Regions from separate parts of the Microbacterium sp. GXF0217 genome, predicted to be linked through region 2. Evidence: riboswitches for the same ligand, from Rfam matches in the RefSeq annotation. Region 2 holds a riboswitch; the other holds the start of a gene.

Region 1 (15,228 bases), on a different contig from region 2:
CTCGGCCTGCGTCGAGGACCTGATCTCCGGCAAAGTGGATGCCGTCACCACCGACCAGGCGATCCTGATCGGCTACGCGGCGCAGTACCCGGACGACGTCAAGGTCGTCGGCGGGCTGTTCACCGAAGAGCGCTACGGCGTCGGCCTGCCCAAGGGCGACACCGCGCTGCAGGAGCACATCAACACCCTCTTCACGGACGGTGGCGACATCTGGCAGGCGATCTTCGACGCGAACCTGGGTTCTAGCGGCATCGAGGTCGAGCAGCCCGCTGTCGACTGATTGACCGCGGAGGGGACGGCCATCCGGTCGTCCCCTCCTCACCTACTTGAGAAGGGCAGGGCGCAGTGGACGTCGTCTTCGGCAACCTCGACCTGTGGAGCGCAGCGCTCCTGAACACGCTGATCGTGTTCTTCGCCGGCGGAGCGATCGCGCTCGTGCTCGGCGTGATCGTCGGCGCGATGCGCGTCTCGCCTGTTCCGATCGCCCGCGGCGTCGGCACGGTGTACGTGAACCTCGTCAGGAACACGCCCCTCACCCTGGTCTTCTTCTTCTTCGTCTTCGGGTACCCGCAGCTCGGTCTGCCGAAGCTGAGCAATCTGACTCTCGGCATCCTCGCGATCGGCATCTATACCGCCACGTACGTCGCCGAGGTCCTGCGAGCCGGAATCGCCACGGTTCCGGTCGGCCAGGCCGAGGCCGCCCGCGCGATCGGCCTGCCGTTCGGCCAGGTGATGTCGCTGATCGTGCTGCCGCAGGCTTTCCGTTCCGTGGTGCCGCCCATGATGAGCGTCTTCATCGCTCTGCTCAAGAACACGACGGTCGCTGCCGGATTCTCCGTCGCCGAACTCGCGTCGGTGCGTGCCGCGATCAACGATTCGCACACGCGCCCTGGCAACCCCATGGAAGTCCTGCTCTGGGTGGCCATCATCTTCGTTGTCCTGGTGCTGCTGCTCAGCTGGGTGCAGAACTCTCTTGAGAGGCGATGGAGGATCGCACGATGACTTCCGTTCTCTACGATGTGCCCGGTCCGAAGGCCATCGCACGCAACCGCATCCTCGGCGTCGTCACGGTGCTGGTCGTCCTCGCCGTGCTCGGCTTCCTGGTCTATCGCCTCTACGTCTCTGGGCAGTTCGACGCGAGCAAGTGGTACGTCTTCACGTTCACCCGGGTGTGGGAGCAGATCGGCGTCCACCTGGTCAACACGCTCGCGGCCTTCGCACTCGCGGCCGTGCTCAGTCTGGTTCTCGGCTTCGTGCTGGCGATCGGACGGCTCTCCGATCACGCGTGGGTGCGCATTCCGATCACGGCGATCACCGAACTCTTCCGAGCCATCCCCGTGCTCGTCCTGATGATGCTGCTGTACTTCGGTCTGCCGTCGCTCGGCATCAAGATGGACCCTTATTGGGCCGTCGTACTCGCGCTGATGGCCTACAACGGTTCAGTGCTCGCGGAGGTGCTGCGCGCCGGCATCGAGTCGCTGCCGCGTGGGCAGAAGGAGGCCGGCTACGCGATCGGTCTGCGCAAGAGCGGTGTCATGCGGCTCATCCTGCTCCCGCAGGCCGTCCGCGTCATGCTGCCCGTCATCGTGGCTCAGCTCGTCGTGACGATGAAGGACACCGCGCTCGGGTTCATCATCACCTACCCCGAGCTGCTGTATTACGCGAAGCTGCTCAGCTCCCAGCAGGGCCGGCCGATCCTGCAGTCCGCGTTCATCATCGGCGGCATCTACATCGTCATGTGTCTGATCCTCTCCGGCATCGCGAAGTACCTCGAGATCCGCACGCGTCGTTCGACGAAGCTGCGGGCGATCGCGACGGCGCACAACCCGGCGGCCGATGACGAGTCGACGCTCACCGAGGCGATCGCGATGCAGAAGGGTGCCGGCAGGGACGGTTTGGATTCCGGCCTCCGGTGATCGACGGCACGGCGCGCTCATCGCGCGCCGGTAGACTCGATTCTCGTGTCAGACGTACCTGAGATCACGCCCGAGGCGGTGGAGACCGCCGTCGCAGCAGCGCTCGATGCGATCGCCGCCGCCGCCAGCACCGCAGAGCTGAAGGCCGCGCGTGCGGCGCATGTCGGGGAGGGGTCGCCCCTGGCGGTCCTCAACGCCTCGATGCGCCAGGTCGCCCCCGAGCACAAGGCGGCGTTCGGCAAGCTCGTCGGCCAAGGGCGCGGCCGGGTCTCGCAGGCGCTCGCCGCGAAAGAGACCGAGCTCGCCGCAGCCGAGACGGCTGCGCGTCTCGAGGCCGAGCGCGTCGACATCACCGCGGTGTCCTCGCGCACGCGCGTGGGTGCACGGCATCCGCTGACCCTCCTGCAGGACGAGGTGTGCGACATCTTCGTCGGGATGGGCTGGGAGATCGCGGAGGGGCCGGAGCTCGAGCACGAGTGGTTCAACTTCGACGCTCTGAACTTCGACGTGGATCACCCCGCCCGCCAGGAGCAGGACACGTTCTACGTCGACCCGACCTCGCGCCACCTCGTGATGCGCACGCACACGAGTCCCGTCCAGGTGCGCTCGATGATCGAGCGCGAGATTCCGATCTACGTGCTGTGCCCTGGGCGGGTCTACCGCACCGACGAGTTCGATGCCACGCATCTGCCGGTGTTCACCCAGTTCGAGGGGCTCGTCGTCGATCAGGGCATCACGATGGCGCATCTCAAGGGCACCCTCGACCACGTCGCGCGCGCCCTGTTCGGGCCGGAGGCGAAGACCCGCTTCCGCACCAACTACTTCCCGTTCACGGAGCCGTCGGCCGAGGTCGACCTGTGGCACCCGACGTTCAAGGGCGGCGCGCGCTGGATCGAATGGGGCGGCTGCGGAATGATCAACCCGAACGTGCTGCGGGCCGCCGGCATCGATCCGGAGGTCTACAGCGGTTTCGCGTTCGGCATGGGCATCGAGCGGGCGCTGATGTTCCGCAGTGATGTGAAGGACATGCGCGACATGGCCGAGGGCGATGTCCGCTTCAGCGAGCAGTTCGGGATGGTGGTGTGATGCGCGTCCCGCTTTCGTGGTTGCGTGAGTACGTGGATGTGGCAGCGGATGCCACCCCTGAGGACGTCTTCGCGTCCCTCGTGGCCGTCGGCTTCGAGGAGGAGGAGATCCACCGGGTCGAGATCTCCGGCCCCGTCGTCGTCGGAGAGGTCCTGTCATTCGATGAGGAGCCGCAGTCGAACGGCAAGACCATCCGGTGGTGCCAGGTCGACGTCGGCGACGCGAACGGCGGCGTCCGCGGTATCGTGTGCGGCGCCAGCAACTTCGCCGTCGGCGACAAGATCGTGGCGACGCTGCCCGGCGCGGTGCTCCCCGGTCCGTTCCCGATCGCGGCACGCAAGACCTACGGACACGTGTCGGACGGCATGATCGCCTCGGCGCGCGAACTCGGCCTGGGGGACGAGCACAACGGCATCCTGGTCCTGTCGACGCTGGGTCTCGACCCCGAGGTGGGCACCGACGCCCTCGCCCTGCTGGGCCTGGACGACGTAGCCATCGAGATCAACGTCACGCCGGACCGTGGCTACGCGTTCTCGCTCCGCGGCGTGGCACGCGAGTACGCGCACGCCACGGGTGCGGACTTCCGCGACCCGGCCGAGCACGAGTGGGACGAAGTGGCCCCAGGGGCCGGCTTCCCGCTCGCCGTCACCGCTGAGCCGCTGCGCGAAGCGCCCGCGGTGCAGGAGTTCGTCGTCCGCGTTGTCCGCGATGTCGATCCGACCCGGCCGACGCCGCCGTGGATGGTGTCGCGGCTCGCACTCGCCGGCATCCGCTCGCTGGGCGTGCTCATCGACATCACCAACTACGTCATGCTCGAGCTCGGCAACCCGATCCACGGCTACGACCTGGACAAGCTCTCCGGTGGGATCACGGTCCGCCGTGCGCAGCAGGGCGAGAAGATGACGACCCTCGACGGTCAGGAGCGCACGCTGCACGTCGAGGACCTGCTCATCACCGACGAGTCCGGTCCGATCGGTCTCGCCGGCGTCATGGGCGGCGGGACGACCGAGATGTCGGATGAGACGCGCAACGTGCTCATCGAAGCCGCGAACTTCGACCCGGTGTCGATCGCGCGCACCGCGCGCCGGCACAAGCTGCCCAGCGAGGCGTCCAAGCGCTTCGAGCGCGGTGTCGACCCCCTCATCCCGTTCGTCGCGGCTCGTCGCGTCGCCGACCTCATGGTCGAGCTCGCCGGCGGCACCCTGGACGAGATCGGCGGAGCGCTGTACTCCGAGGTCGAGATCGCGGGGATCGACCTTCCGGCCGAGTTCGTACCCGGCCTGATCGGGGTGGACTACGAGGATGCCGAGATCGTCGACGCCCTCGAGATGATCGGCGCCGAGGTCGCGGAGACCTCGGACGGATGGTTCGTCATCCCGCCGAGCTGGCGTCCAGACCTCACCGACAAGTGGACGCTCGCCGAGGAGGTCGCCCGCATCCACGGTCTCATCCGCATCCCGTCCGTGCTGCCCACGCCGCCGTCCGGCCGCGGGCTGACGGCGATGCAGCTCGGTCGTCGTCGCGTCGCGAATGCGCTGGCCGCTGCGGGTCTCGTCGAGACGCCGTCGTTCCCGTTCACGACCGAGGCGCACAACGATCTGCACGGATCGGAGTCGGGCGAGCATGTCGCCAGCATCCGTCTGGCGAACGCTCTCGACGGCCAGGCGCCGTTCCTGCGGCGCTCGCTGGTTCCGGGCCTTCTGCAGACAGCGCATCGAAACGTCGCGAGGGGCTTGACCGACGTCGCGATCTTCGAGGCCGGCATCGTGTTCCTCCCCGAAGCCGATGTCGTCTACGGCACCGACGAGGTTCCGCCGCTCGGTGCGCGTCCGTCCGACGAGACGCTCGCCGCCCTGAACGCCTCGATCCCGCCGCAGCGTCGTCACATCGCAGCCCTGTTCACGGGCAACGCGACACCGCGCCAGCCGGGGCGCGCCGCCGAGGCGTACGGCCTCAGCGACGCACTCGACGTGGTTCAGGTCCTCGCTGTGGCCGCCGGCACCGAGATCGACGTCGTCCAGGGGCAGCGCGCCGCGCTGCACCCGGGGCGCACCGGTGTGCTCAGCGTGCGCGGCGCCGAGGTCGGCTACGTGGGCGAGCTGCATCCTGACGTGGCCTCCGACGCGGACCTCCCAGGGCGCGCGGTCGTTCTGGAGCTGGATCTCGACGGCATCCTCGAGCTCGCCGGCGGCCGCGTGGTGGCCGAGAGCCTGTCGACCTTCCCGGCGGCGACGCAGGACGTGTCGCTGGTCGTCCCGGCGGCTCTCGCCGCCGGCGACCTCCGCGAGGCGCTCGTCGAGGGCGCAGGCGAACTGCTGGAATCCCTGCGGCTCGTGGACGACTACCGCGGCGAAGGGCTTCCCGAGGGTTCGAAGAGCCTGACGTTCGCGCTGCGTTTCCGTGCGCCGGATCGGACGCTGACCGCGGCAGAGGCCACCGAGGCGAAGCTCGCGGGCGTCGCCGTCGCGACCGAGCGATTCGGGGCGACGCTGCGCGAGTGATTGCGTGCTCGATCGTCGAGCGGGCGGAGCCGCGCCTGCTCGATGATCGAGGGAACGCCCAGTCGACGCAGGGCAGGATGGACGCATGACGATCTCGCAGCGGCGCTTCGCGGCCGCCGCGGTGCTGGTGTCGTTGGGTGCGGGGCTGGCGGCATGCGCACCGGCCGCCGGGCCGGGGCCGGAGAGTGCGACCTCCGCACCCTCTCCGACGGCGTCACCGGAGCCGACGCCGACGCCGACACCCACGCCGAAGACCGAGCTCGAACGGGCGGCGGAACGCGTCGCGGAGATGCCGGGCAGAGAGCAGGCCGCTCTCATCACCATGGGCTACGCCGACGGGACGGATCCGGCGGCCCTTGCTTCCTACGTCGCGGGCGCTCCCCGCGGGCTGATCCTGATGGGGAACAACATCCCCGCCGGGCCCGAGGAACTGCGCTCCCTGACGGATGCCGTGCATGCGGCGTCGCCAGGGGCGCTCATCGCGACGGATGAGGAGGGCGGCGACGTCGCCCGTCTGCCGTGGGATGACCTGCCCTCCGCCCGGACGCTGAAGAGCGAGGACCCAGCGGCGGCGCAGGCTGCGTTCTCCGCCCGCGGCCAGTTGCTCGAACAGGGCGGGATCGACATCAACTTCGGCGTCGTCGCCGATGTGCCGCGCTCCGACGGGTCGTTCATCTTCCGACGGTCGTACGGGACCGATCCGCAGGCGGTCGCCGAGCGGGTCGCCGCGGTCGTGACCGGTGAGAAGAAACACGCCGCGACGACCCTCAAGCACTTCCCCGGACACGGCGCCGCGGAGGGGGACTCGCACCATTCCATCCCCACGACCGCGCTGAGCCTGGAAGAGTGGAGGGCGATCGATGCGCTGCCGTTCCGCGCAGGGATCGACGCGGGTGCAGAGCTCGTCATGATGGGGCATCTGAGATTCACGGCGGTGTCGGATCTCCCCGCGACGCTGTCGCCGGAGTGGTACGCGATACTCCGGGACGAGCTCGGCTTCACCGGTGTCGCCGTCACCGACGATCTCGGCATGCTGTTGTCCTCCGGCGATCCGGCCTACGCCGATCCGGTCGCCAACGCCGTCATGGCGGTCGATGCGGGCGCGGACATGGTGCTGACGATCGCGGGCTCGAGCCCCGAGACGGCGACACAGATCATCGACGCGCTCGCGGCGCGCTCGGCATCCGATCCCGCGTTCGCCGACCGCCTGGCCGAGGCGGCGACGCGGGTGGCGGCTCTGTCCGCCTCTCTGACTCCCTGACGTCCTGGTCCTGGCCAGGGCATAGACTGCGGGCAGTGACACGGGGTGCCGCGACCGCGGCTGAGAACAGACCCGTCGAACCTGATCTAGTTCGTACTAGCGAAGGGATGTCGCGCATGAGCGATCTTCTGCGTCCGTTTTCCGAGTCGTCGAATGCAGGCACGCCCCGCGTGCTCAGCATCGCAGGCAGCGATCCATCCGGCGGAGCCGGCATTCAGGCCGATCTGAAATCGATCGCCGCGAACGGCGGGTACGGCATGGCCGCCATCACCGCGCTGACCGCGCAGAACACCCGGGGCGTGCGCGACGTCCACATTCCGCCGCCCGCGTTCCTGAACGCTCAGCTCGATGCGCTCTCGGATGACATCGTCATCGACGCCGTCAAGATCGGGATGCTGGCGAACGCCGACGTCATCCGCACGGTGATCGCCTGGCTGGACGCGCAGCGCCCGCCGGTCGTCGTGGTTGACCCGGTGATGGTTTCCACGAGCGGCGACCGGCTGCTCGACGCCGACGCCGAGGACGCACTGCGGGAGCTGCTGACGCGAGCGGACGTCATCACGCCCAACATCGCCGAACTCGGGGTGCTGATCGGCGGGCCGGTCGAGGACTGGGCCGGCGCGCTCGCCGCCGGACGCGCGCTCTCCGCGCAGACCGGCGCCGCCGTCCTGGTGAAGGGAGGGCATCTGACCGGAGATGAGGCCCCCGATGCGCTCGTCGACGTCGCGCACGACGGCGTGCACGAGTTCACCGGCGTGCGGATCGCGACGACGAACACACACGGCACCGGCTGCTCGCTGTCGTCGGCCGTCGCCACTCGCCTCGCGAGGGGAGAGACACCCGCCGGGGCCGTCGCGTCGGCGCGCTCCTGGTTGCGAGAATCTCTCCGGGCCGGTGAACGCCTCGACGTCGGCCAGGGGCACGGTCCGATCAGTCATTTCGCCGGTCTGTGGAATCGGGGAGGAATCGACGTCGGCCCGTCGGCCGCGGATGTCGCGGACGAGTGGTGGACGCGCATCCGCGGCATCCGCGACGGCATCGACGAACTCGCCTTCATCAGGGCGCTCGCCGATGGCACGCTGGAACGCGAGCCCTTCCTGTTCTACCTCGGCCAGGACGCGCTGTATCTGCGCGAGTACGCGCGTGTGCTTGCTGAGGCGGCCAGACTCGCACCGACGCCGGCAGAGCAGGCGTTCTGGGCGAACTCCGCGCAGGGGTCGATCGTCGGAGAACTCGAGCTGCACGCCTCCTGGCTGACGCCAGAGGGCGGCGTGGGTTCCGACACCTTCTGCGCCGAACCCTCAGCGACGACGACTGCGTACCTCGACCACCTCCGCTCGACCGCGTTCGGCGGCGACTACGCGGAACTGATCGCGGCGATCCTGCCCTGCTTCTGGCTGTACACCGACCTGGGCACGCGCCTGCACGCGGGCGCTTTCGGCGAATACGCGCGCGATCTGCGGCATCCGTACGCCTCGTGGCTCTCGACCTACGCCGACCCCGCCTTCGAACAGGCGACGACGCAGGCGATCGCCTTCGTCGCGCAGCGAGCAGCCGCGGCCGACTCCGAGACCAGAGCGCGGATGTTCCGGGCCTTCGAGCGCTCCAGCGCGCTGGAGCTGCAGTTCTTCGCCGCGCCGCTGCGGGATGCCGTGCGCACACCGCAGGTGGTGTGACGGCCGCGCCTCCCTCGTGCAGGCGCAGCGCGAGCAGGGACACGTGTGACACCGCCGATTTGCGTCGAGCTCGCCGCGGGCGATATCGTCGCGCCATGCCTTCGGTCGCACCCGCTTCGCTGACGCTCCTCCCGAGCGTCGCTCCGGTGCGCCGACGCCGCGGCGACCGCCGACTCTAGGCGACCTCGCGTTTCTGCCTGCACCGGGCACGGCCGTGAGCGTCGCCGCCTCCGTCGACGACCATCCCGACCGTTAAGGTGGAACCATGACGTATACCGTCGCCGTCTCCGGCGCCTCCGGCTATGCGGGGGGCGAGATCCTGCGCCTGCTGGCCGATCATCCCGACATAGACATCCGCACCGTCACCGCGCATTCCAACGCGGGGCAGCCGCTGATCCAGCATCAGCCGCACCTGCGGTCGCTCGCTCACCTCGAGCTGCAGGACACGACGCCCGAGATCCTCGCCGGGCACGACATCGTCTTCCTGGCACTGCCGCACGGGCAGTCCGGGCAGTACACGGATGCGCTCGGCGACGTGCCCCTCGTCATCGACGCCGGCGCCGATCACCGCCTCACCTCGAAGTCCTCGTGGGACGCGTTCTACGGCGGCCACTTCCACGACGCGTGGACGTACGGCGTCCCAGAGCTCCTGGTGGGCGGTGGGAAGCAGCGCGAGCAGCTGCGCAGCGCGACCCGCATCGCCGCCCCCGGATGCAACGCCTCCACCGTGAGCCTCAGCCTCGTGCCGGGCGTCGCCGCCGGCGTCATCGATCCCTCCGACATCGTCTCGGTCCTGGCCGTCGGTCCCTCCGGTGCAGGGAAGAGCCTGAAGACCAACCTGCTCGGCAGCGAGATCCTCGGAACAGCCAACCCGTACGCGGTCGGCGGTACGCACCGGCACATCCCCGAGATCCAGCAGGCGCTCGCCGCCGCTGGTGCGGCCGACCCGCGGATCTCGTTCACTCCCGTGCTGGTCCCGATGTCGCGCGGCATCCTGGCGACCTCGACCGCACCCATCGCCGACGGCGCGACCGATGCGCAGATCCGGGATGCCTGGGCGAGCGCATACGGCGACGAGACGTTCGTCCAACTGCTGCCCGAAGGACAGTTCCCGCGCACGGCCGACGTCCTGGGCGCCAACACCGCGCTCATCGGACTCGCGATCGACCGCGCAGCGAACCGCGTGACGGTCGTGACCGCGGTCGACAATCTCGTCAAGGGCACCGCCGGTGCTGCCATCCAATCCATGAACATCGCGCTCGGGCTGCCCGAAGCTCGCGCCCTCACCGTGAACGGAGTCGCACCGTGAGCGTCACCGCCCCCGCAGGATTCGAGGCGGCAGGAGTCGCCGCAGGTCTGAAGTCGACCGGCAAGCCGGACGTCGCCGTCGTCGTGAACCGCGGTCCGCGCAAGGTCGGCGCCGCCGTCTTCACGAGCAACCGTGCCAAGGCCAACCCGATCATCTGGTCGCAACAGGTCATCCAGGATCGTGTCGTCGAGGCCGTGGTCCTCAACTCCGGCGGTGCGAACTGCTTCACCGGAGCGTTCGGGTTCCAGACGACGCATCAGACCGCCGAGAAGGTTGCCGAGCTGCTCGACATCAGCGCCGGCGATGTGCTGGTGTGCTCCACAGGTCTCATCGGCACCGGCGACGAGGTGTTCCGCACCAAGGTGCTCGCCGGCACGACGCAGGCGATCGCCGAGCTCTCCACCGACGGCGGCGACAGCGCGGCCCACGCGATCATGACGACGGACACCGTCGCGAAGACGGCAGTGATCTCGCGCGATGGCTGGACGATCGGCGGAATGGCCAAGGGCGCGGGCATGCTCGCCCCCGGCCTCGCCACGATGCTCGTCGTCCTCACCACGGATGCCGATCTGGAAGCGCTCGAAGCCGACACCGCGCTGCGGTCGGCGACCGGGACGACGTTCGACCGTCTCGACTCGGACGGCTGCATGTCGACCAACGATCAGGTCACCCTGCTCGCCAACGCCGCGAGCGGCGTGAAGCCCGAGCTGGCGGACTTCACCGCTGCGCTGCGCGAGCTCTGCCTGGAGCTCGCCGTCAAGCTCCAGGGCGATGCCGAAGGCGCCGGTCACGACATCACGATCCGCGTGACGAACGCGGCCACCGAACAGGAGGCTGTGGATGTCGGCCGTTCCGTGGCGCGCAACAATCTCTTCAAGGCCGCCGTCTTCGGCAACGATCCGAACTGGGGTCGCGTGCTCGCGGCGATCGGCACGACCAGCGCGCAGTTCGACCCGTACGACGTCGATGTGTGGATGAACGGCGTGCGCGTGTGCACCGAGGGCGGACCGGACCGTCCGCGGGAAGAGGTCGATCTCGCGCCGCGCGCGACCGACGTGCTCATCGACCTGAAGGTCGGCGACGCCGAGGCGACCATCCTCACCAACGACCTCACCCACGACTACGTCCACGAGAACAGCGCGTACTCCTCATGACCGATCTCCAGGACACCACGCCGGACATCGCGGCCGAGAAGGCGTCGACTCTCATCGAGTCGCTGCCGTGGCTGAAGAAGTTCCGCGACCAGATCGTCGTCGTCAAGTACGGTGGCAACGCGATGGTCTCGGACGAGCTCCAGGACGCCTTCGCGCAGGACATCGCCTATCTCCGCTACGTCGGCGTGATGCCTGTCGTCGTGCACGGCGGCGGACCGCAGATCTCGCAGATGCTCGACCGGCTCGAGATCCCCAGCGAGTTCAAGGGCGGCTACCGCGTCACCAACACCGAGGCGATCAGCGTCGTTCGGATGGTGCTCACCGGCCAGGTGAACCCTCAGCTGGTCGGCAAGATCAACTCGCACGGTCCCATCGCCACCGGACTGAGCGGTGAGGACGCCGGTCTGTTCGGTGGTCGTCGTCGTGGCGTCGTGATCGACGGCGAGGAGGTGGATCTCGGGCGCGTCGGAGACGTCGTCCAGGTCGACCCGACGCCCGTCCTCGATCACCTGTCGGCCGGCCGCGTCCCCGTGGTGTCGAGTATCGCTCCCGACCTCGATCACCCTGGTCAGTCGTTGAACGTCAACGCGGATGCCGCGGCATCCGCCCTGGCGACGGCGCTCGGAGCGCGCAAGCTCGTGATCCTCACAGATGTGCCAGGGCTGTACGCCGACTGGCCGAATCGGGACTCGCTGGTGTCGCACATCACGTCCGGGGATCTCATCGAGATGCTGCCCTCGCTCGAATCGGGCATGATCCCGAAGATGCGCGCGTGTCTGGATGCCGTGGAGAAGGGCGTGGACGCCGCGGCCATCATCGACGGGCGGGTGCCGCATTCGGTGCTCGTCGAACTGTTCACCAGCAAGGGAATCGGGACCGAAGTGGTCCTGGGAGAGAAGAAGAAGGCATGACCGGCTGGCAGGAGGACGCCGCGCGCGATCTGGTGCTCAACGCAGGAGACCGGCTGGAGCTGCTCACCCGCGGTGAGGGCTCGCACCTGTACGACGGCGACGACCGTCGCTACCTCGACTTCCTCGCCGGGATCGCCGTCACCTCGCTCGGTCACGCGCACCCGGTGTTCGTCGAGGCGATCTCGCGGCAGGCGGCGACCCTCGCCCATGTGTCGAACTACTTCGCGACCCCGCCGCAGCTGGCGCTCGCCGCTCGACTGAAGCGCCTGGCCGGCGCCGGCATCGACGGTCGGGTGTACTTCTCGAACTCCGGCGCTGAGGCGAACGAGGCCGCGTTCAAGCTCGCCCGCCTGCACGGCGGCGCGGAGCGCCCGCGGATCATCGCTCTCGAGAACGGATTCCACGGTCGGACGATGGGCTCGCTCGCGATGACGGCGAAGACCAGCATGCGCGCTCCGTTCGAGCCCATGCCCGGCGGTGTCGAGCACATCCCGGCGACCATCGAGGCACTCGAGGCCGCGATGGACGACCGTGTCGCGGCTGTCATCGTCGAGCCCATCCAGGGCGAGGCTGGCGTCGTCGAACTGCCGGAGGGCTACCTCGCCGCGGCGCGTTCGCTGACGCTCGCGCACGGCGCCCTGCTGATCATCGACGAGATCCAGACCGGCGCCGGACGCACTGGCGCCTGGTTCGGATTCAGTCACGAGGGCATCACCCCGGACGCTATCACGCTCGCCAAGGGCATCGGCGGCGGGTTTCCGATCGGCGCCCTCGTCACGTTCGGTGCGGCGAGCTCGCTGTTCACACCCGGATCGCACGGTTCGACGTTCGGCGGCAACCCGCTGGGCACGGCGGTGGCGGATGCCGTTCTCGCCGAGATCGAGCGCGCGGGTCTCGTCGAGAACGCCGCCGCGCGCGGCGCGCAGCTGCGGACCGTCATCGACGGGATCGGCTCGCCGCTCGTCACCGGCACCCGCGGCAAGGGGCTTCTGATCGGCGTCGCGCTGAACGCGCCCGTCGCCGGAGCGGTCGTCGCCGCCGCTCAGAACCGCGGACTGATCATCAACGCCGCGAACCCGGAGACGATCCGCATCGCTCCGGCGCTCACGATCGGGGATGCCGAGATCGAAGAATTCCAGACGCTGTTCGCCGACTCGCTTGCCGACGTGCAGGCGACGCTCGCGGCATCCGAGACCGAAGGGGTATCCGCATGACCCGTCACCTGCTGCGTGATGACGACCTGACTCCCGCAGAGCAGGCCGAGATCCTCGATCTCGCCGTCGAGCTGAAGAAGGACCGCTGGGCCGATAAGTCGCTCGCTGGCCCCCAGACCGTCGCCGTGATCTTCGACAAGTCGTCGACCCGTACCCGCGTGTCGTTCGCGGTGGGCATCGCGGACCTCGGCGGTTCGCCGCTGATCATCAGCACCGCCAGCAGCCAGCTGGGCGGCAAGGAGACCCCGAGCGACACGGCCAGGGTGCTCGAGCGCCAGGTCGCGGCGATCGTGTGGCGCACGTATGCGCAGGCGGGGCTCGAGGAGATGGCCGCCGGGACGCGCGTCCCGGTCGTCAACGCGCTGTCCGACGACTTCCACCCGTGCCAGCTGCTCGCCGACCTGCTCACGATCCGAGAGCACAAGGGCGACCTCACGGGGCTGACGCTGACATTCTTCGGCGACGGACAGAGCAACATGGCGCACTCGTACGCGCTCGCCGGCGTCACCGCCGGCATGCACGTGCGCATCGCGTCGCCCGACGACTACGCGCCGCGCGCTGACGTGATCGAGGCGGCCGATCGTCGTGCCGCCGAGACCGGTGGCTCCATCACCCTCTACACCGACGCGAACGAGGCCGCGGCCGGCGCGGACGTCGTCGTCACCGACACGTGGGTGTCGATGGGCAAGGAGGAGGAGAAGCTCGCGCGCATCCGGGATCTCGGCGGTTACAAGGTCACCCCCGAGACCATGCAGATCGCGGATCCGGAAGCCATCTTCATCCACTGCCTCCCGGCCGATCGCGGCTACGAGGTGGACTCCGACGTCATCGACGGCCCGCAGAGCGTGGTGTGGGACGAAGCCGAGAACCGACTGCACGCGCAGAAGGCGCTGCTCGTCTGGCTGCTCCGGCAGGGCTGAACGGATGGCGCGCGGGCTGTCCGACCGGTGGGAGCGGTTGAACGGCCCCGCGCGCATCGGCGGCGTCGACCTCGCCCGCAGTCTCGCGGTCATCGGCATGTTCGCGGCGCATCTGCTCGTCACGGCCGATCACTGGGACTGGACGGACCCGTCGACTTGGCTTTTCATCGTCGACGGCCGTTCGTCCATCCTGTTCGCGACGCTCGCGGGCGTCTCGGTCGGCCTGGTGACGGGAGGCGCCGTCCCGCTCACGGGTGACCGCATGCGCACCGCGCGCGGTCGGCTGGCCGTGCGTGCCGGGATGCTGTGGCTCACCGGCATCCTGCTCATCCTCACCGGCGTGCCGGTGTACGTGATCCTGCCCGCCTATGCGATCCTCTTCCTGCTCGTCCTGCCGTTCACGACCGTGTCGTCGAGCACCGTGCTGTGGGCCGCGGCCGGGATCGGCGCCGTGATGGCGTTCGTGCAGCCGCTGCTGGACGAACTGCCGCTGTGGTCAGGGCCGTTCGGCGGCGAGTTCTCGGCCGCGTTGGGCTGGAACTACCCGTTCCCGGTGTGGATCGCCTTCGTGCTCGCGGGGCTCGGCATCGCGCGTGCCGACGTGAGCCGTCTGCGCACCCAGCTCTGGATGCTGGCAGCCGGAACAGCTCTCGCCGTGGTGGGGTACGCCGGGTTCTCGGGGCCGTCCGATTCGCTGTACCTCCAGCGGGTCCTGACCGCCGTTCCGCATTCGTCGGGGATGTTCGAGGTCTTCGGCACCGGCGGCTTCGCGATCGCGGTGATCGGAGCCTGTCTGCTGATCTGCCGGCTGGATGCGGTCCGGATGCTCCTGCTCCCGTTGCGCGCCACCGGCGCCATGCCGCTGACGGCGTACGCGGCTCAACTGCTCATCTGGGCGGTGGTGGCACTGGCGACGTTCGGCGATACTGGTGATCTTGTCGCCTTCCGCGCGATGGAGCCGTTCTGGCCGCTCACGATCGGCACGATCGTCGGCTGCACGGCATGGGCGCTGCTCATCGGGCGCGGGCCGCTGGAGTGGTTGTTCGACCGTACGGCGAAGGTCGCCGTACCAGGACGGCCCCGCGGGATCGGTAGGCTGAATCCATGAGCGAGGCGAAGCACGACGGTACGAACGAGGGCGCGCTCTGGGGCGCACGATTCGCGAGCGGACCGTCGCCTGAACTGGTGGAGCTGAGCCGTTCCACGCACTTCGACTGGGTCCTCGCCCCCTACGACATCGCCGGTTCGCATGCGCACGCCACGGCTCTCGAGGCGGCCGG
Region 2 (15,228 bases):
GCGTCTCTTCGGATCCGGCTTCGTCGTGCGCCGATTCGGAGGACTCGTCGGTCGGCGCGGCGTCGGTCTCGACGTCGGGAGCGGCGGACTCTTCGTTCGCGGAATCGCCGGTCGCTGCGTCCGCGTCCGTCTCGACCGTGGTCTCGGCGTCGTGCTGCGGGTCCTGCGTCGGCGTCTGCTGATCCGTCGTCGACGCGGCATCCTCAACAGATGCCTGCTGGTCGTCGGACGAGGCGTCCGGGGTGCGCCCGGCGATGAGCGCGGCCCAGGCGTCCGACACCGCGGGGTTCGGCGAGGTGTCGGTGCTGCCACCGGTCTGCGAGAGTCCGGCGGCGGCCGCCGCGAGACCCGAGACGCCGGGCAGTGGTCGGTCCTCGGCCGCCGACACCGGGGCGAACGACGGGACCTCGTCGGCGGTGATGTCGTCCTCGTCACCGTCCAGGACGGAGTCTCCGGCGGTGATGATCGGGATGGCGACGGTCGCGTCGGGGTCCGCCTCTGTCGACGCGTCAGCCTCGGTCGACGCATCAGCCTCCGCGACAGGCTCAGCCGCCGGCTCGTTCTCCGCCGGAGCTTCGGCCTCGGCGGGCACGGCATCCGGAACCGACGCCTCGATCGCGGCATCCGCAGCGGCGGGCGCTGCCGCGAGCGCGGCCGGCACCTCGGGCTTTCGCAGTTGGACGGGCCGGTCGTTGACGAGGTCGAGGAAGACGTCTTCGAGGGTCGGGCCGCGCTGCTGGAGCGTGCTGAGGGCGACGCCCGCCTCGGCGGCCACAGCTCCGATGGTCCTGGCATCGCTGCCGCGCACCGTGAGGCCGGAGCGCAGCACCTCGAACTCGAAACCAGCAGCGGTCAGCGCGGCGGTGAGGCCGGAGCGATCGGCGGCGTCGACCACCACCGGCCCGGAGGTCGGGTCGGCGAGCGACGCGAGGGAACCGGCGAACTTGCGCTGTCCGTGCGCGATCACGAGGATCTCGTCGGCGACCTGTTCGACCTCACTGAGCACGTGGGAGGAGACCAGGACGGTGCGGCCCTCGTCGGCGAGTCCGCGGATGAGCATGCGCATCCAGCGGATCCCCTCGGGGTCCAGCCCGTTGGCCGGCTCGTCCAGCACCAGCGCGCCAGGATCGCCGAGCAGGGCGGTCGCCGCGCTCAGGCGCTGACGCATTCCGAGGGACAGTGCGCCGATGCGCGTACCCGCCTCGCCGTCGAGTCCGACGAACGAGATCACTTCGGAGACGCGCGATGCGGCGATGCCGTTCGCCTTCGCCGCCAGGACGAGGTGGCGCTCGACCGAACGACGAGGGCGGAATCCGGGATCCTCGTGCATCGCGCCGATGACCCGTGCGGGGTGCTTGAGGTCCGCGTACTGCGCGCCGCCGATGGTCGCGGTGCCGGACGTCGGGCGGATCTGGCCGAGCAGCATGCGCAGCGTCGTCGTCTTCCCGGCACCGTTCGGGCCGAGGAAGCCCGTGACGACGCCTGGCTCGACCCGTCCCGAGAAGTCGGAAACAGCGGTCACGTCGCTGAAGCGCTTCGTGACACGATCGAACTCGAGCACCTGTCCGTCGGGCATCGGGACCTCTCTTTGATGGGCAGTCCCCTCTATCTTGTCGGAAATCGCGGAAAATCGTGCATTATCTGGGCGGAAAGCACCAGCGGGTAACGTGGCATCCGTGACCGATCAGCCCGCAGCATCCCGCGTCCTCGTCCGCACCGAGGGTGCTCTCGGACGGATCACTCTCAACCGACCGGAGGCCATCAACGCCCTCGACCTCGGGATGATCCAGGACATCAGCAGAGTGCTCGAAGCCTGGAAGACCGACACCGATGTCCAGATCGTCCTGCTCGACGGCGAGGGCCGCGGGCTCTGCGCCGGTGGCGACGTGCGCGCGCTCTACGACCAGATCATTGCGGGACGTGCAGACGAGACCGCGGAGTTCTTCCGCGCGGAGTACGCGATGAACGCCCTGATCGCGGAGTACCCGAAGCCGCTGGTCGCCTTCGCGGACGGCATAACGATGGGCGGCGGCATCGGCCTGGCAGGCCACGCGGCCATCCGGATCGTGACCGAGCGCTCGAAGCTCGCCATGCCCGAGACGCGCATCGGCTTCACCCCCGACGTCGGCGGCACCTACCTGCTGGGCCGCGCGCCCGGTCGCCTGGGCGAATACCTCGCGCTCACCGGGCGCACCCTCGACGGAGCGGATGCCGTGTACACCGGCCTCGCGGATCACTGCGTGCCGTCCGAGAACCTGGACGCGCTGCGCGAGGCGCTCGCCTACCGGGCGGACCCGACGGGACCTGCCGAACTCGTGCTGCTGTTCGACGAGACGCCTGAGCCGTCGTCGTTGCCGGCGGAGCGGGCCTGGATCGATGAGGTCTTCTCGGCGGATTCCGTCGGCGAGATCATGCGTCGACTGGCGGAGCGCGCGGAGCCGGCGGCATCCGAAACGGCGGCCGTGCTCGCCGAGCTCGCGCCGACCGGACTCGCCGTGACGCTGGATGCCGTGCGCGAAGCGCGGGATGGCGACCTCCGCGCGGCACTGACGGGGGAGTACCGCCGGGTGCTGTGGTTCGTGAACCACCACCCCGACCTCGTCGAGGGCATCCGTGCGCAGCTCGTCGACAAGGACCGCACCCCGCACTGGCAGCCGGCGACGATTGCGGAACTCGGCCCGGACGCCGGCGCACCGGCGCGGGCGTTCATTCCCTCACCCGCGCTGTTCGACTGAGCGCAGACGTATCTGCATCCGGTGCAGTTATGCGGTCCCACCAGCGTGTTCGTTCGCCCTGAGCGGATAAACGCCGATCGGTATGGGCAATGTCCGCGGGTCGTGGCACTCTATCTGATGGCCTGATCCGGCCTTTGCCCAAAAGGAATCCTCCATGCTCGGAAAACTCCTGTTCCGCTATCTCTCCAAATACTGGCCACTTCTCGTCGGGGTTCTGCTGTTCCAGTTCGCCAGCGCACTGGCGACTCTCTATCTGCCCCGCCTGAACGCCGACATCATCGACAAGGGTGTCGCGCAGGCCGACACCGGCTACATCTGGAGCACCGGAGCATTCATGCTCATGGTCTCCCTCGGTCAGATCACCGCATCGATCATCGCCACCTATTTCGCCGCCCGCGCGGCCATGAGCGTCGGCCGCGACATCCGCGCCGACGTGTTCTCCCGCGTGAGCGGCTTCTCCGAACGCGAGGTGTCCCAGTTCGGCGCCGGCTCCCTGATCACCCGCAACACCAACGATGTGCAGCAGGTGCAGATGCTGGCGATGATGGGCGCCACCATGTTCGTCATGGCCCCCATGCTCGCGATCGGCGGCATCATCATGGCCGTCCAGCAGGACGTCGGACTTAGCTGGCTGATCGCCGTCTCCGTGCCGGTGCTGCTCATCCTCGCCGGGCTCATCATCGGTCGCATGGTGCCGCTCTTCCGGCGCAACCAGCGCAAGCTCGACAACGTGAACCGCATCATGCGCGAGCAGCTCACCGGCGTCCGCGTCGTGCGCGCGTTCGTCCGCGAAGACATCGAGGAAGAGCGATTCCGCGGTGCCAACACCGACATCATGATCCTCGGTCGCAAGATCGGCTCGCTGTTCGTCCTCCTGTTCCCGCTGTTCATGCTGATCCTGAACGTCACGGTCGTCGCCGTGATCTGGTTCGGCGGCATCGAGATCAACGCGGGCAACGTCGAGGTCGGCACGCTGTTCGCGTTCATGCAGTACATCGGCCAGATCATGGGCGGCGTCATCATGGCCAGCTTCATGGCGATCATGATCCCGCGCGCAGCCGTCTCGGCAGAGCGCGTCGGCGAGGTGCTGGACGTCCCGTCGAGCCTGGAGCGCCCCGAGAACGGCGTCACGGAGTTCCCGGAGCCCGGAGCGGTGGCTTTCGAGGATGCGGAGTTCACCTACCCCGGCGCCGATTCGCCGGTGCTCAGCGGCATCGACTTCCGTGCGGAGCCGGGTGAGACCGTCGCCATTGTCGGCTCGACAGGTGCCGGCAAGACGACGCTCATCTCGCTGATCCCTCGACTGTTCGATGTCACCGGCGGCGCCGTGCGCGTGGGTGGAACGGATGTCCGCGAAGCGGATGTCGAGCAGCTCTGGGACAGCATCGGGCTCGTGCCGCAGCGACCGTTCCTCTTCACGGGCACCGTCGCGTCGAATCTCCGCTACGGCCGGGAGGAAGCCACGGATGAAGAGCTCTGGAAGGCGCTCGAGATCGCTCAGGGGCGGGATTTCGTCGAGGAGATGCCCGACGGGCTGAACTCGCGGATCGCCCAGGGCGGCACGAACGTGTCCGGTGGTCAGCGTCAGCGCCTCGCGATCGCACGTGCGATCGTGCACCAGCCGAAGATCCTCGTGTTCGACGATTCGTTCTCGGCGCTGGACCTCACGACCGACGCGCGCTTGAGACAGGCGCTGTGGCGAGAGTTGCCGGAGGTGACGAAGATCGTGGTCGCGCAGCGCGTGTCGACCATCACGGATGCGGACCGCATCGTCGTCCTCGAAGGCGGCACGATGGTCGGCGTCGGGACGCACCAGGAGCTCCTGGCGTCCAACGACACGTACCGTGAGATCGTCGAATCGCAGCTGGGGGTGGACGCATGAGCCCCTCGACCAGATCCGGGAACGAGCCGGAACAGCTGACCCCGGAGGAGCAGTACGAGGCCGAGCTCGCAGAGCAGGCGCGTCAGAACTCGGGCGATTGGGACGCAGTCGCTCCCGGCAAGGCCGACAACTTCGGCAAGAGCTTCGGTCGCATGATCGGTCTGCTCAAGCCGTCGGCTCTGTGGTTCGTCTTCGTCTCGATCCTCGGTGCGATCGGCGTCGTCCTCACCGTCGCGGCACCCAAGGTGCTCGGCGAAGCGACCAACATCATCTACGAGGGCTTCATCTCGAAGAGCCTCGGGGACTCCGGGGTGCCGGCCGGGACCTCGCAGGAGCAGATCGTCGAGATGCTCCGCGCCCAGGGGCAGGACGACTTCGCGAACATGGTCGCGGCGTTCAGCGACTTCCAGGTCGGTGCGGGCATCGACTTCGATCGCCTGCGCTGGATCATCATCGCGGTCCTCGCGATCTACGTCGGCGCTGCCCTGCTCACCTGGATCCAGGGCTACGTGATCAACGTCATCATGGTGCGCACGATGTGGCGCCTGCGTGAGGACGTCGAGGCGAAGATCAACCGTCTGCCGTTGTCCTACTTCGACAAGGTGCAGCGCGGTGAGCTGATCTCGCGCGTCACGAACGACATCGACAACATCACGCAGACGATGCAGCAGTCGCTGTCCGGGGCGCTGACCTCGATCCTCACCGTGATCGGCGTGCTCTGGATGATGTTCACGATCTCGTGGCAGCTCGCGCTCGTCGCGCTCGTGGCTCTACCGCTCATGGGCGTGATCTTCGGTGTCATCGGTCCGCACTCGCAGAAGGCCTTCGGCACGCAGTGGCGCAAGGTCGGTCGACTGAACGCCCGCGTCGAAGAGGCGTTCTCCGGCCACGCGCTGGTGAAGGTCTTCGGCCGTGAGCAGGACGCGCTCGACAAGTTCCAGGTCGAGAACGAAGAACTCTTCCAGGCGAGCTTCAAGGCGCAGTTCCTGTCGGGCATCATCATGCCGGCCATGACCTTCGTCGGAAGCCTCACCTACGTCGGCATCGCGGTGCTCGGCGGTCTGATGGTCGCCAGCGGTCAGCTCCGCCTCGGCGACGTCCAGGCGTTCATCCAGTACTCGCAGCAGTTCACGCAGCCGCTGAGCGAGCTGGGCGGAATGGCGGCGGTCGTGCAGTCCGGTACCGCGTCCGCGGAGCGGGTGTTCGACTTCCTGGATGCCGATGAGCAGGAGGCGGACGACGAGAACGCCCCCGAGATCATGGACGGCAAGGGCGTCATCGAGTTCGAGAACGTCTCGTTCGCGTACACGCCGGAGCGTCCGCTCATCAAGGACCTGTCGTTCCGTGTCGAACCGGGTCAGACCGTCGCGATCGTCGGACCGACCGGTGCGGGCAAGACGACGTTGGTCAACCTGATCATGCGCTTCTACGAGCTCAGCGGCGGGCGGATCCTGCTCGACGGGCAGGACATCGCCGATCTCACGCGTTCGGATCTCCGCTCGCGCACCGGAATGGTGCTGCAGGATCCGTGGCTGTTCGCCGGGTCGATCCTGGAGAACATCCGGTACGGACGTGCGACGGCGACCGACGACGAGGTGCTCGCTGCGGCGAAGGCGACATACGTCGACCGGTTCGTGCACGCGCTGCCCGAAGGGTACGAGACGGTCCTCGATGAGGATGCGTCGAACGTGTCGGCGGGTGAGCGTCAGCTCATCACGATCGCGCGTGCGTTCGTCGCGCAGCCCTCGATCCTCATCCTCGATGAGGCCACGAGTGCGGTCGACACCCGCACCGAGCTGCTGCTGCAGCACGCCATGGCGGCGCTGCGACAGGGTCGGACGTCGTTCGTGATCGCGCACCGCCTCTCGACGATCCGCGACGCCGACCTCATCCTCGTGATGGAGCACGGCGACATCGTCGAGAAGGGAACGCACGACGAGCTCATCGCCGCGCAGGGCGCGTACTGGCGGCTGTACCAGTCGCAGTTCGAGCAGGCGGCGACCGACATCGATGCCGAAGAGGCGCTCACCGCATCGACCCCCGTGGTCGTCACCGGAGACGCCGATGAGGCCGAGTCCGCCGCCGGCGTGGCTGCGGAGTCCGAGTCCGAACAGGCCTGACCCCGCTCACGAAGGGACCGTCACCGAGAGGTGGCGGTCCCTTCATCGTTCCCGTCGTCATCTGTGTCGCGGGTCGCGAGGGGGCGCGTGTGGTCGCTTGCGACGCACTGTGGCGGCGTTTCGGGTCCCCTCGCGCGGCGGGTGGGTGTGCCGTGGGTCGGGAGTGGTCGCTTCGCGCCGGGTGGGGCGACGATCCGGGTCCCGTCGCGAGGCGTCGGTTCGCGCGTCAGTCGGTGATGCCGAGCAGCTCGAAGGGGTGCGTGAGGCGCCACCACGGGCTCGGGCCTTCGAGATCACTGGCGAGGACGACCGGAACGTCGACGCTGTTCACCGGGCCGGCGACGGTCATTGTTCCGACCGCGGCATTGGCATCCCTGGTCTCCCCGAGATCGAACGCGACCTCGGCCGTCGGGGCGGCGGAGTTCCACAGCACGACGGACGCATCGCCATCGGTGACGACGTCGGCGGACGCGCCCCACGGCGTGCTGACCTGACCGACGACCGTGTCGCCCGTCACGGCCGGCCCCTGGGCCTGCAGCTGCGCTTCGACCTGCGTGTACAGATCCCGGCTGGCGGCGAGCCGCGCCTCGTCGCTGTCTTGACCGAGAACGGCGGCGTAGATGCGCACCGTCGCGTCACCGACGGTGACATCCTTGGCGCTGAGCAGGTTGTAGTCGCCGTCGAGGGATCCGGTCTTCACCCCGACGAAGCCGGGTTCGGGGAGGAGGCCGTTCGAGTTCGTGACGACTCCGGCTCCCGGCAGGTCGACGGACTCCGTGCCGACGATCTCGGCGAACACCGGGTTCGCCATGGCGATCGAGGCCAGGGTCGTGAGCGAGGCGGGGGAGGCCACGTTGTTCTCGTTGCGACCGGAGGGCGTGACGATTGTGATGTCGCTCAATCCGCGAGCGGACAGCCAGGACTCGGCGGCTGCGGCGAAGTCGCGGTCGGAGCCCCAGATATCGTCAGCGAGTCGGTCGATGTAGTTGTTCGCCGACCCGAGCAGGATGCCCTGGAGCATCTGGTACTCGGTCAGCACGCCGCCGACCGGCACGTCCAGAGCGGACTGGTCGTCACGCAGGTACGACCAGAACTCACTCGAATCGCTGTTGTCGAAGGAATACTCCGGCCCCTGCTCGCCGAGCTGCAGCGGCTGGGCCTCGAGCACCATCAGCGACGAGACGACCTTCGTCACGCTGGCGATGGGGGCGGTCTCGGTCGTCGACGACGTCGTGCTCACACCCTCGACGCTGACCGCGGCGCTGCCGTCGGCAGGCCACGTGAAAGCGGCCGCTTCCGCACCGACGGGCGTCACGGTCGTCGCTTCGATCGTCGGAGGGAGCTCGTGCAGCGGCCACAGCAGAGTGGTGCCGACATACGCGAGTCCGAGCGCGGCCAGTGTTCCGAGCGGCACGAGGATGCCGGGTTGCAGGAATCCTCGCCGCGGGGCGTCGACCAGAAGGTCGGGACCGCCGCCGTCGGATGGCGCTTCGAGCGGTGCTGCCTGAGTGGCGATCTCGACGGTGACCGGATCCACCCAGGTCAGCGCGGTCGCGGGGGACTTCTCGTCCGCCCACGCGGCGACCGGCTGCGCGGACGCGTCGCCAGCCGCGAGCAGCGTCGCCAGTTCGGCATCCGGGTCGGTGCCGGTCGGCGTCGTCCGGTCCGCTTCGGTGCTGGCAGGAGCAGCGAGCCCGGCACCCGCTTCGAGGGGAGCGTTCAGTTCGGCTTCGGCGCCGGCGTGAGCCGCGATCTCGGCTTCGGCCTCGGCGGTCAGCTCGGGCTCCGCCTCGACCGGCTCCGCGAGTTCCGCGTCCGCCCCTGCGGGCTCCGTCTCGACGGATGCGGCGAGCTCAGCATCCGGAGCGGCGCCGGCAGCGGACGCGGCCTGGGTCACTCGTTCGGCCTCGGCGACGACATCGGCATCCGTCGTGATGGGAATGGCCCCGGTGCGTCGACGGTGCTCGCGGCGTGTGAGGGCAGCGCCGCCGTCGGTCTGGTCATCGAGGGTCACTCGAATACGGTACCGAATCCGCATGTGACAATGCCGTATTCGCCGAGGAGTAAGATCGAGCGCACAACCCACGGGAGTCCGGCGAGCCGGGCTGAGAGGAAGCGATCCGCGCTTCGACCGTCGAACCTGATCCGGATCATGCCGGCGCAGGGAGGAGATCTGATGAGTACATCCACGTCTGCATCCGCTTCCGCAGATGCGAGCACCACGGCATCCGCCCACCCGCTGAGGTGGCGCGTCGTCGACATCGTCGTGGCCGCCGTCCTCGGTGTCGCGATCGGCCTGCTGTTCTGGGGCTGGAACATCGTCGGCGGCGCCTGGTTCGGCGCAGCCGACGCGCTGACGCCCGGACTGGGCGGCGTCGCCGTCGGCATCTGGCTGATCGGCGGGGTGATCGGCGGGCTCGTCATCCGCAAGCCCGGCGCGGCCTTCGTCGTCGAGGTCGTCGCCGCGATCGTCTCGATGCTCATCGGCAACGTCTGGGGTGTCGGGACCGTGGTGTCCGGTGTGGTGCAGGGCCTCGGCGCCGAACTCATCTTCGCGCTGTTCTTCTACCGCCGCTTCGGCCTCGCGGTCGCGATGCTGGCCGGCGTCGGCGCCGCCCTCGGCGCATGGGTCTGGGAGCTCTTCGGCGGCAGCTCGCCGAATATCCTCAAGTCGGTCGAGTTCAACGCGATCTACCTCACCACCCTCGTGATCTCGGGGGCCATCCTCGCCGGTGTCGTCGGGTGGCTGCTCGTGCGCGCATTGGCCGTCACGGGGGCGCTGAACCGCTTCGCGGCCGGGCGAGAACTCGTCCGCGAGGTCTGAGCCTGAGCATGAACGCCCCGGTGCGCGTCCAGGCCACGGGCTGGGGGTGGCGCTATGCAGGCCGGAAACTGCCCGCCGTCAGCGAGGTCTCGTTCACGATCGAGCCGGGCGAACGCGTCCTGCTGCTGGGCGCATCCGGAGCCGGGAAGTCGACGCTTCTCGCCGGGCTCGCTGGAGTCCTCGGTGACGCCGATGAGGGCGTGCGCACCGGCTCCCTGCTGATCGACGGGGTCGCTCCGGAGTCCGCTCGCGGACGGACGGGGCTGGTCCTGCAGGACCCGGATGCCGGCATCGTGCTGTCCAAGGTCGGCGACGACATCGCCTTCGGGTGCGAGAACCTCGGCGTTCCGGCATCCGAGATCCCCGGTCGAGTGGCCGAAGCGATCGAGTCGACCGGGCTCGATGTGTCGCTGAGCCGAGCGACCAAGGCCCTGTCCGGCGGACAGAAGCAGCGGCTCGTGCTCGCCGGTGCGCTCGCGATGCGGCCCGGACTGCTGCTGCTGGACGAGCCGACGGCGAACCTCGACCCTGCCGGCGTTCGCGAGGTGCGGGCGAGCGTCGAGCGCGCGGTCGAGGCGACCGGCGCGACCCTCATCGTCGTCGAGCACCGCACGCCGGTGTGGGCCGATCTCATGAACCGCGTGATCGTGCTCGCCGCCGACGGAGGGCTGCTGGCCGACGGCCCGCCCGCTCGCGTCTTCGCCGAGCACGGCACGGCGCTCGCCGAGGCCGGCGTCTGGGTCCCGGATGCCGAGATCCACCTGCCCGAACTCGACGCGGCGGCGGGGCCTGTGGTGCTCTCGGCATCCGGCCTCGCGATCGCGCGGGAGCCGCGCACGATCGTCCAGGCGGGGCTCGACGTCGTCGTGCCCCGAGGCAGCGCCACCGTCATCTCCGGTCCCAATGGCGTCGGGAAGTCGACGTTGGCGCTGACTCTGGCCGGCCTCATCCCGGAGCGGTCCGGCGAGGTGAGCGCCGCACCGGAGCTGGCCGGTCGGACCGGCCGTCGCCCGTTCCGCTGGACATCGCGCGAACTGCTCACCCGTATCGGGACGGTGTTCCAGGAGCCGGAGCATCAGTTCCTCACGCAGACGCTGCGCGACGAGCTGGCGGTCGGGCCGAAGGCGCTCGGGTGGGATCGGGCGCGGACGGATGCCGTGGTCGACGGCCTCCTGGAGCGACTGGGGCTCGCCCCGCTCGCGCTCGCCAACCCGTTCACGCTGTCCGGCGGGCAGAAGCGACGGCTGTCCGTGGCGACCGTGCTCGCGGCATCCCCCGAGGTGATCGTGCTCGATGAGCCGACCTTCGGGCAGGACCGGCGCGGCTGGATCTCACTCGTGGCCCTGCTGCAGGAGGAGATCGCCCGCGGGCGGACGATCGTCGCGGTGACCCACGACGACGGGGTGATCCGTCATCTCGGCGGGCATCGCATCGCGCTGGAGAGCAGGGTGCGCGCATGACCGTCGTCGAGGCCGAACGGAAGGCGTGGCTCGACGGCGTCAACCCCGTGACGAAGCTGGTGCTCGCCCTGGCTCTGTCGGTGCCGTTGTTCGCGTCGATCGACGTGACGAGCGCCCTCGTGGCCATCGCTCTGCAGCTGCTGTGCCTGCCGCTGACCGGGCTGACGCTCGGAACGGTGCTGAAGCGGCTGCTGCCGATCGTGATCTTCGCTCCGATCGCGGGACTCAGCATGCTGCTCTACGCCGAGCCGGCGGGGCACATCTACTGGAGTCTCGGGTTCATCACGATCAGCGACGACTCCATCGAACTCGCGATCGCCGTCAGTCTGCGCGTCGTCGCGCTCGGGTTGCCGACGATCCTGCTGTTCGGGCGCACCGACCCGACCGAACTCGCCGACGCTCTCGCGCAGGTCGCCAGGATGCCCAGCCGGTTCGTGCTCGGCATCCTCGCCGGTGCCAGGATGCTCGGGCTGTTCATCGACGACTGGCGCACGATGGCTCTGGCGCGTCGGGCGCGTGGAGTCGGCGATACCGGGGCCCTCCGGCGCTTCTTCTCGATGGCGTTCGTGCTCCTGGTGTTCGCCGTGCGGCGCGGCACCAAGCTGGCCATGGCGATGGAGGCCCGTGGCTTCGGCTCCGGCATCCCGCGCACCTGGGCGCGCCCGTCGCGCCTGCACGCGAGGGATGCCGTGGCGCTCGTCGGGGGACTCGCGATCATGGCGGTGTCGATCGCTGCGGCGGTGGCCGTCGGCACGTTCCGTTTCGTGGGGGCCTGAGTCAGCTCGCGTTCCACAGGTCGCGGTAGTAGGTCAGGCGCTCCCGGTCGGGTTCGACGCCGTACGCCTCGATGAGCAGGTCGTCGAAGCCGGGGCCGACGTTCCACAGGGTGCTCATCGACGCGACGGCGATGTCCGCCCAGCGATCCCCGGTGCCGAGCGCGGCAAGGTCCACGTGCGCGATGGCGCGGCCGGCGTCGTCGAGCAGGGTGTTGGGCATGCAGGCGTCGCCGTGGCACACCACGAGCCGGTCCGTCTCCGGGGCGTCGCGCAGAACGTCGGGGAGTCGGATGCCGCGGCGCTCGGCGTTCGCGAAGCGGCTCGCGATGCTCCACTCCCACGGGCATTCGTCGACCGGAAGCGCGTCGTGCAGCATCCGCAGACCTTCGCCCACCGCCCGCACGGCCGCGACCGGTTCCGCGATCCAGCGCGGGTCGACCGCGCTGCGGCCCCGGATCGCCGACGTGACGAGCCACTCGTGCGCGGCATCCTGGTCCTGCTCGAGCACCTCGGGCACCGCCGCCCAGCGTCGCGCCCACCGCATCCGCTCCGCTTCGTCGCGCATGTTCGCCTCGAGGTCGTGCGGACCCCACTTGATGAATCGGTCGTCGTCGGTGCGGAACGTCAGTCCGCCGATCCCGTTCTCCCAGACCGGCGTGAGCCCGGCGCCGTCGGCGAGCTCGCGCACGCGGTCGGGGACGGCGATGCCGGCGGCGGGGATGCTCACGGGCGCTCCTTCCTGGGATCCTTCCGGGAATCCTTCCGGGGTTCCGCACCGATGCTCTCACAGCAGGTCGCGCAGTGCCTCCTCGAGCACGATCGCGTGATTGTGCTCCGGATCGTGCGCGGCGTAGACGAGCGTGACCACCTGGTGGGTCCGCAGCTCATCCGTCAGCGCGGCTAGCGCGGGCGCTGTCTCCTGAGCGAGTTCGGCCCGATACCGGTCTGCGTAAGCGTTCCACTCGTCGTCGGATGCCGCGTGCCACGCGGTGCGCAGCGCGGGGCTCGGGGCGGCGTCCTTGGCCCAGAGATCGATGGCGGCGCGCTCCTTCGAGACGCCCCGCGGCCAGAGCCGATCGACGAGCACGCGGTACCCGTCCGAGGTTTCGGCGGTGTCGTAGGCTCGCTTGCGACGCAGTTCCATGAGTCCAGCCAACACCGCTGGTCGTCCCGCGCCAAGCGTGGGACTCGGATCCGCGTAAGCTGGAACTGAGTTGCACGATCGTTCGAAGGAGAACAGCATGCAGATCCAGGGATCCGGCGCCCTCGTCACGGGTGGCGCATCCGGACTCGGCCTCGCGACGGCGCGCACGCTCGCCGCGGCCGGTGCGCACGTCACCCTGCTCGACCTGCCCGGCTCAGCCGGTGCCGCCATGGCCGCCGAACTCGGCGGCGCGTTCGCCCCCGGCGATGTGACCAGCCCCGCGGATGCCGCGGCCGCCGTCGCCGTGGCGAACACCGAGGCGCCGCTGCGCATCGTCGTGAACTGCGCCGGCATCGCCCCGCCGGCGAAGGTGCTCGACCGCGAGGGCGACCCTGGCTCCCTGGAGGACTTCGAGCGGATCGTCCGCATCAACCTCATCGGCACGTACAACGTGCTGTCGCAGGCGTCCGCGATCATCGCGAAGACCGAAGCGACCCCGGCCGGTGACCGGGGCGTCATCGTCAACACCGCGAGCGTCGCGGCGTTCGACGGTCAGATCGGTCAACCCGCCTACTCGGCATCCAAAGGCGGCGTGCATGCGATGACCCTCCCCGTGGCGCGCGAGCTCGCGCGCCACGGCATCCGTGTCTGCACGATCGCTCCGGGCATCATGGAGACGCCGATGCTGGCCAGCCTCCCCGAGGCGGCGCAGGCGTCGCTCGGCGAGCAGGTGCCGTACCCCGCCCGGCTCGGCCGACCGGCGGAGTACGCCGCGCTCGTGCAGCACATCGTCGAGAACGGATACCTGAACGGCGAGACGATCCGTCTCGACGGCGCCATCCGCATGGCCCCGAAGTGACCAGCGCTCGAGAAGGAGAACACATGACACTGGCAGGAAAGACCATCCTGATGTCGGGCGGCAGCCGCGGCATCGGTCTCGCGATCGCGCTCCGTGCCGCGCAGGACGGCGCGAACATCGCGATGCTCGCGAAGACCGACACCCCGCATCCCAAGCTCGAGGGCACGATCCACACCGCGGCGGATCAGATCCGCGCGGCCGGCGGCAACGCCCTGCCGATCGTCGGCGACGTCCGCGAGGACGACGACGTCACTGAGGCCGTGCTCAAGACCGTCGGCGAGTTCGGCGGCATCGACATCGTCCTCAACAACGCCAGCGTGATCGACCTGTCGCGTTCGCTCGATCTCAGCGCGAAGAAGTACGACCTCATGCAGGACGTCAACGTACGAGGGACGTTCCTGCTGTCGCGTGCGGCCGTGCCGGTGCTGAAGGATGCCGAGAACCCGCACATCCTCTCGCTGTCGCCTCCCCTGAACCCGACTCCGAGATGGCTCGGCGCGCACACCGGCTACTCGCTGGCGAAGTTCGGGATGACGATGGTGACGCTCGGCCTCGCCGCCGAATTCGCCCGCGACGGCATCGCCGCCAACACGCTCTGGCCCCGCACCACGATCGCGACCGCCGCGGTGCAGAACCTGCTCGGCGGCGATCAGGTCATGGCGGCGAGCCGGACGCCTGCGATCTACGCGGATGCCGCTTACTCGGTGCTCGTCACGCCGTCGCATGAGCGCACCGGTCAGAGCCTGATCGTCGAGGACGTGCTCGAGGAGGACGGCGTGACAGACTTCTCCGGCTATGCCGCGGTCCCCGGCACACCGGACAGCGCACTGTTCCCGGACATCTTCCTCGACTGACCGGCGCTCGGCATCGGCCCCGAGAAGGAGCGGGGGCTGAGCGTCAGAACAGCAGGTACACGGCCCCGACGATCGTCAGGATGATGACGAGTCGATCGAACAGCTGCTGCGGCATCCGTTTGGCGAGTTTCAGGCCGACGAGCGCGCCAGCGACGACCAGCGGGGTGAGCAGCAGGTCCATCAGCAGCACCTCGGGGGTGAACAGGCCGATGCCCGCGAGGAACGGCACCTTCACGAGATTCACGATCGCGAAGAACCAGGCCGATGTGCCGAGGAACACCTGCACGGGTGTGCGGGTGGCCAGGAAGTACATCGACATGACCGGCCCGCCGGCGTTGGCGACCATCGTGGTGAATCCGGCGAGCGTGCCGTAGGTGGCGCCGAGCAGCGGCCCGCCCACGGCCTTCGCCGAGCGGCGTCGGCGCCACAGCGTCACCGCGATCATGAGCAGGAGGATCACGCCGATCGCACGGCGCACGATGCGATCGTCCCCGTACGCGAGGAACAGGAATCCCAGCACGAGTCCGGCGACGACCGCCGGCGCGAGCCGCAGCAGTGTCGGCCAGTGTGCGTG

The links. Region 2 has a riboswitch for thiamine pyrophosphate ahead of ACWAT3_RS04465 (ECF transporter S component). Riboswitches for the same ligand answer to the same signal wherever they lie in the genome.
Region 1: linked by a shared signal. The riboswitch ahead of ACWAT3_RS08995 (bifunctional hydroxymethylpyrimidine kinase/phosphomethylpyrimidine kinase) and the one ahead of ACWAT3_RS04465 (ECF transporter S component) in region 2 are both predicted to bind thiamine pyrophosphate.

Annotation. Positions count from the first base shown of each region.
Region 1 is NZ_JBSJZG010000003.1:592,077-607,304, forward strand. Features, by position in the region: gene ACWAT3_RS08965 (glutamate ABC transporter substrate-binding protein) at 1-280, shown strand, start outside; gene ACWAT3_RS08970 (amino acid ABC transporter permease) at 346-1,002, shown strand; gene ACWAT3_RS08975 (amino acid ABC transporter permease) at 999-1,916, shown strand; gene pheS (phenylalanine--tRNA ligase subunit alpha) at 1,962-3,002, shown strand; gene pheT (phenylalanine--tRNA ligase subunit beta) at 3,002-5,503, shown strand; gene ACWAT3_RS08990 (glycoside hydrolase family 3 N-terminal domain-containing protein) at 5,589-6,764, shown strand; TPP riboswitch at 6,796-6,889, shown strand; gene ACWAT3_RS08995 (bifunctional hydroxymethylpyrimidine kinase/phosphomethylpyrimidine kinase) at 6,881-8,440, shown strand; gene argC (N-acetyl-gamma-glutamyl-phosphate reductase) at 8,706-9,749, shown strand; gene argJ (bifunctional glutamate N-acetyltransferase/amino-acid acetyltransferase ArgJ) at 9,746-10,903, shown strand; gene argB (acetylglutamate kinase) at 10,900-11,814, shown strand; gene ACWAT3_RS09015 (acetylornithine transaminase) at 11,811-13,028, shown strand; gene argF (ornithine carbamoyltransferase) at 13,025-13,948, shown strand; gene ACWAT3_RS09025 (heparan-alpha-glucosaminide N-acetyltransferase domain-containing protein) at 13,953-15,056, shown strand; gene argH (argininosuccinate lyase) at 15,053-15,228, shown strand, end outside.
Region 2 is NZ_JBSJZG010000002.1:216,426-231,653, forward strand. Features, by position in the region: gene ACWAT3_RS04440 (ABC transporter ATP-binding protein) at 1-1,576, opposite strand, end outside; gene ACWAT3_RS04445 (enoyl-CoA hydratase/isomerase family protein) at 1,677-2,735, shown strand; gene ACWAT3_RS04450 (ABC transporter ATP-binding protein) at 2,890-4,617, shown strand; gene ACWAT3_RS04455 (ABC transporter ATP-binding protein) at 4,614-6,737, shown strand; gene ACWAT3_RS04460 (D-alanyl-D-alanine carboxypeptidase family protein) at 6,964-8,751, opposite strand; TPP riboswitch at 8,812-8,922, shown strand; gene ACWAT3_RS04465 (ECF transporter S component) at 8,914-9,561, shown strand; gene ACWAT3_RS04470 (ABC transporter ATP-binding protein) at 9,570-11,021, shown strand; gene ACWAT3_RS04475 (energy-coupling factor transporter transmembrane component T family protein) at 11,018-11,797, shown strand; gene ACWAT3_RS04480 (phosphotransferase) at 11,799-12,524, opposite strand; gene ACWAT3_RS04485 (DUF488 domain-containing protein) at 12,582-12,941, opposite strand; gene ACWAT3_RS04490 (SDR family NAD(P)-dependent oxidoreductase) at 13,039-13,800, shown strand; gene ACWAT3_RS04495 (SDR family oxidoreductase) at 13,824-14,654, shown strand; gene ACWAT3_RS04500 (sulfite exporter TauE/SafE family protein) at 14,698-15,228, opposite strand, start outside.